2 regions of the Nocardiopsis moroccensis genome follow, and region 2 is predicted to be linked to the other one. Evidence: predicted binding sites of a transcription regulator. Region 2 holds the regulator's gene; the other holds the start of a gene.

Region 1 (3,414 bases), 2.5 Mb from region 2:
GGCTTCTCGGCGATGACGGCCTCGGTGGTCAGGAACAGACCAGCGATGGAGGACGCGTTCTGCAGAGCGGAACGGGTGACCTTGGTCGGGTCGATGACGCCGTCCTTGAACAGGTCGGTGTACTCGCCGGTGGCGGCGTTGAGGCCGAAACCGGGCTCCAGGTTCTTGACCCGGTCCGCCACGACGCCGCCCTCGAGGCCGGCGTTGACCGCGATCTGCTTCAGCGGCTCGGCGATGGCGCGACGCACGATGTCGGCGCCGATGGCCTCGTCGCCCTCGAGCTCCAGCTTCGCGAACGCGGGGACGCTGGCCTGCAGCAGCGCGACGCCACCGCCGGGCAGGATGCCCTCCTCGACCGCGGCCTTGGCGTTGCGGACGGCGTCCTCGATGCGGTGCTTGCGCTCCTTGAGCTCCACCTCGGTGGCGGCACCGGCCTTGATGACGGCCACGCCGCCGGCCAGACGCGCGAGACGCTCCTGGAGCTTCTCACGGTCGTAGTCGGAGTCGGTGCGCTCGATCTCGTTGCGGATCTCGTTCACGCGACCGGCGATGGCGGTGGCGTCACCGGCACCGTCGACGATGGTGGTCTCGTCCTTGGTGACGACGACCTTGCGGGCGCGGCCCAGCAGCTCCAGCTCGGTGTTCTCGAGCTTGAGGCCGACCTCCTCGGTGATGACCTGGCCGCCGGTCAGCACGGCGATGTCGCCGAGCTGGGCCTTGCGGCGGTCACCGAAGCCCGGGGCCTTGACGGCGACGGACTTGAAGGTGCCGCGGATCTTGTTGACCACGAGGGTCTGCAGGGCGCCGTCGGCGACGTCCTCGGCGATGACCATCAGCGGGCGGCCGGACTGCAGGACCTTCTCGACAACGGGCAGGAACTCGTTGTTGTTGGAGATCTTGGAGTTGACGATGAGGATGTAGGGGTCCTCGAGGACCGTCTCCATGCGCTCGAGGTCGGTGGCGAAGTAGGGCGAGATGTAGCCCTTGTCGAAGCGCATGCCCTCGGCGAGCTCCAGCTCGAGCCCGAAGGTCTGCCCCTCCTCGACGGTGATGACGCCTTCCTTGCCGACCTTGTCCATCGCCTCGGCGATGGTCTCACCGATCTGGGTGTCACCGGCGGAGATGGAGGCGGTGGAGGCGATCTGCTCCTTGGTCTCGACGTCCTTCGAGAGGTTGCCGAGCTCCTCGTTGATGCGGGCCACGGCGGACTCGATGCCGCGCTTGAGGCCGATCGGGTTGGCGCCGGCGGCGACGTTGCGCAGACCCTCGCGGACGAGGGCCTGGGCCAGGACGGTGGCGGTGGTCGTACCGTCACCGGCGACGTCGTCCGTCTTCTTGGCGACCTCCTTGACCAGCTCGGCCCCGATCTTCTCCCAGGGGTCCTCGAGCTCGATCTCCTTGGCGATGGAGACACCGTCGTTGGTGATCGTGGGGGCGCCCCACTTCTTCTCCAGAACGACGTTGCGACCCTTCGGGCCGAGCGTGACCTTCACGGCGTCCGCGAGCTGGTTCATGCCACGCTCGAGGCCGCGACGGGCCTCCTCGTCGAACGCGATCAGTTTGGCTGCCATTGAGTTCTTGTCCTCCCGTGACCGGGCTGATACGCGATGGGACGAGGCGTGCGCCCGCGACGGACGACCGCGTCCTGGCCGGCAACCCTGCTGCCGGAGGGCCACGGTCTCGCAGCCTCGATCCGGTTAGCACTCGGTAGAGGTGAGTGCTAACCACTCCCTTTTTTAGCACTCGGCCATGGAGAGTGCAAACGATGTGGTCACGATTTCCCTACCCCCGAGCATGCCTCCCACCTGCACAGACAGCCTGTTATCTGGTGATTTGAGCGTTCGGCGAACAGATGACGAACCCTGGGCGCGCACTCGAGGGGATCCCCGTGGGGCCCACAGGTCCCACCGGCCCCACGGGCCCCGTCAAGGCCCCGGGCAGGCGCCACGGGGGTCAGGTGCTCAGGCGACGCAGGGAGCGCGCACCCGCCGCCGGCACCACCCCGCTGCTCCCGAAACAGCCAAACCGCGGTGATCTTGCTACCAGAAGCAAGTTCGGCGCCGATTTCGCCCCTGGTAGCAAGATCACCGCGGGTAGGGGCCCGGACACGTGGAGGGGGCGGGTGCCGTCGGCACCCGCCCCCTCCACACGGTTCGTGTGATCAGCAGCCCCCGGCGACCGCGGGGATGATCGAGACCTGCTGGCCGTCCTTGACCTCGGTCTGCAGGCCCTTCTCGAAGCGGACGTCCTCGTCACCGACGTAGACGTTGACGAAGCGGCGGACCTTGCCGTTGTCGTCGAGGATGCGGGCGCGGATGCCCGGGTGGTTGGCCTCCAGGTCGTCGAGGATCTCGGCGAGGGTGCCGCCCTCGGCGGTGACCTCGGAGGCGTCGTCGGTGTAGGTGCGCAGGATGGTCGGCACGCGGACGCTGGCGCTCATGGTGTTCGTACTCCTGGGAAGTGGGTGCGGCGGGATACGGCCGGGGCTGCGGTTCAGGCCAGGCCCTCGGCCTTGAAGGCGTCCAGGGACGGCTTGATCGTGGCGGTGACGCCCGAGTCGACGGCGTTGAGGGTCTTGAGCCCGTCACCGGTGTTGACGATGACCGTCTCGGCCTCGGGGTCGAGCCTGCCCTCACGCACCAGCTTGCACAGGACGCCGGTGGTCACACCGCCCGCCGTCTCGGCGAAGACGCCCTCGGTCCGGGCGAGGAGCTTGATGGCGTCGACGATCTCGTCGTCGCCCACGTGCTCGACCGAGCCGCCGGTGCGCTGGGCGATGTCCAGCACGTACGGGCCGTCCGCGGGGTTGCCGATCGCCAGGGACTTGGCGATGGTGTCCGGCTTGACCGGCTGGATCACGTCGTGGCCGTTCTCCCAGGCCTTGGCGACCGGAGAGCAGCCGGTGGCCTGCGCGCCGAACACCTTGTAGGGGCGGTCCTCGACCAGGCCGACCCTGATCAGCTCCTGGAACCCCTTGTCGATCTTGGTGAGCTGGGAGCCGGAGGCGATCGGGATGACGATCTGCTCGGGCAGGCGCCAGCCGAGCTGCTCGGCGATCTCGTAGGCCAGCGTCTTGGAGCCCTCGGCGTAGTAGGGGCGCAGGTTGACGTTGGTGAAGCCCCAGCTCTCCCCGGCCTCGTCCCCGATGAGCTCGGAGCAGAAGCGGTTGACGTCGTCGTAGTTGCCGTCGATGGCGACGACCTTGCCGCCGTACACGGCGGCCATGACGACCTTGCCCTCCTCCAGTCCGGCCGGGATGAACACGCACGACTCGAAGCCGGCCCGTGCGGCGGCGGCGCCCACGGCGCCGGCGAGGTTGCCGGTGGAGGAGCAGGAGAGGGTGGTGAAGCCGAAGGTGCGGGCGGCCTCGACGGCGATCGCGACCACGCGGTCCTTGAAGGAGTGCGTGGGGTT
Region 2 (3,414 bases):
TTCGCTCCGGCGCTGAAGGACACGGCACACGAGGGTGTCCCTGCCGACGACCTCGGCCACCTCGCAGCGCACACGCAGGCCGAGACCGTCGGACAGGTCGACGGTCTCGCCCGCCTGGATGCGCCGGACCGCCACGGCGTGGCGGCCCTCGGGGCCCGCCAGCCGGATCCGGTCACCCGCCAGCTCCGCGGTGTCGGCCAGGAAGACCGGCGGGGTCACTTGGCTCCGAAGGCATCACGGATCTTGGAGAAGAAACCGCCGTGCCCGGGGCTGAACCGGCCCGGGTTCTGGTCCTCTCCGCGCAGCTCCGCGAACTTGCGCAGCAGGGCCTCCTGCTCCTCGTCCAGCCTGCTCGGGGTCTCCACGTCCACACGGATGCGCAGGTCGCCCCGGCCACCGCCGTCGAGGTGGGTGACGCCCTTGCCCGGCAGCGTGATGACGTGGCCCGAGTTGGTGCCCGGACGCAGATCGATGTTCTCGGTGCCGTCGAGGGTGTCGAAGGAGAAGGATGCGCCGAGCGCCGCCGCCGTCATCGGCACGGTGATGGTGCAGTGCAGGTCATCGCCGCGGCGCTCGAAGGTCGAGTGGGCCTTCTGCACGACTTCGAGGATGATGTCGCCGCGCGGTCCGCCGTTGGGACCGACCTCGCCCTCGCCCGCGAGCTGGATGCGGGTGCCGTCGTCGACCCCGGCGGGGATCTTGACGGTGCGGGTGACCTTCTCGCGCACCCGGCCCTCGCCCGCGCAGTCGCCGCAGGGGTTGGTGATGACCGAGCCCTGGCCCGAGCACTGCGGGCAGGGGCGCGAGGTCATGACCTGCCCCAGGAAGGAACGCGTGACCTGGGACACCTCGCCCTGGCCGTGGCACATCTCGCAGGTGGTCCGGTGCGAACCGGCCGCCGTGCCCTCACCCTGGCAGGTCTCGCACAGGATGGCGGTCGGGAAGGTGATCTCCTTGCTGACGCCGAAGGCGGTCTCGACGAGGTCGAGTTCGATGCGGATCTTGATGCTGCGTCCGCGCCGAACCCTCTCCCGGGGCCCCCGGCCGCCGGGCTGACCACCGCCGAAGAAGGCGTTCATGATGTCGTCGAAGGCGAACCCGCCGGCGCCGCCGAACCCTCCGGCACCGCCTCCGCCTCCGCCGCCGGGGGCGAAGGGGTCGTGACCCATGTCGAACATCCGACGCTTGCTCTCGTCGGAGAGGACCTCGTAGGCCTGGGTCACCTCCTTGAAGCGATCCTGGGTGGCGGGGTCCGGGTTGATGTCCGGGTGGAGCTCGCGCGCGAGCCGCCGGTACGCCTTTTTGATCTCGTCCTTGGACGCGTCGCGACGCACCCCGAGAACCTGGTAATAGTCTCTGGCCACTGAGTTACTGTCCTGCCAAAATCTGTCCGACATACCGAGCCACCGCACGGACGGCGCCCATTGTCCCTGGGTAGTCCATACGGGTGGGTCCCACCACACCGATCTTGGCCAGCGACTGGTTTCCCACACCGTAGTCGGCCGACACGATGGAGGTGGACCGAAGGCCCTCGTGGAAGTTCTCCGCGCCGATCCGCACGGTGAGCATAGAGGGATCCTTCGCCTCACCCAGCAAACGGATGAGGACCATGTTCTCTTCCAGTGCTTCGAGCACGTCACGCAGGCTGGCTGCGAAGTCGACGGCCGCGAGGTTGGCGGTGCCCGCCAGGACGATCTTCTCCTCGCGGCGTTCGACGAGGCTCTCCAGCAGAACCGACAGGACCGCGACCGCGACCGGGCGGTCCTCCGGGGCCACCTGCGCGGGCAGGTCCTCCACCGCGTCCGGTACGTCGCCGAGGTGTTTTCCGGCGATGGCGCGGTTGAGCATGGCGCGCAGGTCGTCGACGACGCTCTCGCTGACCGATCCCAGCCCGTCGATGACGCGCTGTTCGACCCGTCCGGTGTTGGTGATGACGACCATCATGATGCGCTGGCCGCCGAGCGGTACGAGTTCCACGTGCTGGACCGAGGACCGGGTCAGCGACGGGTACTGGACGATCGCCACCTGCCGGGTGAGCTGCGCGAGCAGCCGTACCGTGCGGGCGACGATCTCGTCGAGGTCCACGGCACCACCGAGGAAGGACTCGATGGCACGCCGCTCGGCCGCCGAGAGCGGTTTGACCGAGGAGAGCCGGTCGACGAAGAGCCGGTACCCCTTGTCCGTGGGCACACGCCCCGCACTGGTGTGCGGCTGGGCGATGTACCCGTCCTCCTCCAGGGCGACCATGTCGTTGCGGATGGTCGCCGGGGAGACCCCGAGGGGGTGCCGGTCCGCCAGCGCCCGGGAACCCACCGGTTCGTTGGTGTTGACGAAGTCCTCTACGACGGCACGCAGGACCGCGAGCTTGCGCTCGTCCAGCAACTCGCCACCTCCTGGCACTCCAAGGTCTTTAGTGCTAATTCTATGCCCGACCGCAAACCCGTACTGCTACCCGTCGGTAGTAACGCGCCGGGGGCCGGTTCCTCTTCCCTGACGGGGCGGCGACGTGCGCCACCCGGCCACGGGGATTCGCACCCCTTCGCCAGTAGACTGCACCACCGTGGCTACCAAGGGAAACGGCCGCTACGGCCGCGACGTTCTGGCGGGAGACTGGCGACGTCCGAGGAAGGGCGCGGTACGCGAGATACCCCTCAGCCGCGACCTCGTCGTGGAGGACGCCGACGAGAGTTTCTGCGGGGCCGTGGTGTCCTGGGACAAGGCCGCGGTGACCCTGGAGGACCGGCGCGGCCGCCGCCGCGTGTTCGACCTGGGCCCGGCCGCCTTCCTGGTGGACGGGGAGCCGGTGACGCTGGTGCGCCCGGCCACCGCGCCCGGGGGGCCGCTGCGCAGCGCCTCCGGCTCGATCGCGGTGACCGGCGCGCGGGCGCGCACCGCCCGGGAGAGCCGGATCTACGTGGAGGGCGCGCACGACGCCGAACTGGTCGAAAAGGTCTGGGGCCACGACCTGCGCGTGGAGGGCGTGGCCGTCGAGTTCCTGGAGGGGGTCGACGACCTTCCCGCCGTGGTGGCGGAGTTCTCCCCGGGACCGGGGCGCCGGCTGGGGGTCCTGGTGGACCACCTGGTGCCGGGTTCCAAGGAGAGCCGGATCGCGGACCGGGTCCGGGGCGGGGACGTGCTCGTGGTCGGGCACCCCTTCGTGGACGTGTGGCAGGCGGTACGTCCGGGCGCGGTGGGGATCACGGCGTGGCCCGAGGTGCCGCGCGGCCTCCCCTGGAAGGAGGGGGTCGTGGACGCCCTCGGCTGGCGGATGGAGACGGGGGAGGCCTGGCGCCGGATCCTGGGTTCGGTCCGCGGCTACGGAGACCTCGAACCGTCGTTGCTGGGGCGGGTCGAGGAGCTCATCGACTTCGTCACGGGTCCCCACCCTCCGCAACACTAGGATTGGCCCCGCCG

What was found. The regulator HrcA, encoded in region 2, represses chaperone genes, less so after heat shock. The targets are predictions, from matches to a motif close to TTGGCACTCTCNNNNNGAGAGTGCCAA.
Region 1: a site for HrcA is predicted at 1,737-1,763, ahead of groL (chaperonin GroEL). Genes of this name have one in related genera too.

The regions. Positions count from the first base shown of each region.
Region 1 is NZ_CP199747.1:4,115,315-4,118,728, forward strand. Features, by position in the region: gene groL (chaperonin GroEL) at 1-1,571, opposite strand, end outside; gene ACUKCB_RS18305 (ubiquitin-like small modifier protein 1) at 2,162-2,440, opposite strand; gene thrC (threonine synthase) at 2,494-3,414, opposite strand, start outside.
Region 2 is NZ_CP199747.1:416,622-420,035, reverse strand. Features, by position in the region: gene ACUKCB_RS01680 (16S rRNA (uracil(1498)-N(3))-methyltransferase) at 1-219, opposite strand, end outside; gene dnaJ (molecular chaperone DnaJ) at 216-1,364, opposite strand; gene hrcA (heat-inducible transcriptional repressor HrcA) at 1,369-2,382, opposite strand; gene ACUKCB_RS01665 (DUF3097 domain-containing protein) at 2,561-3,400, shown strand.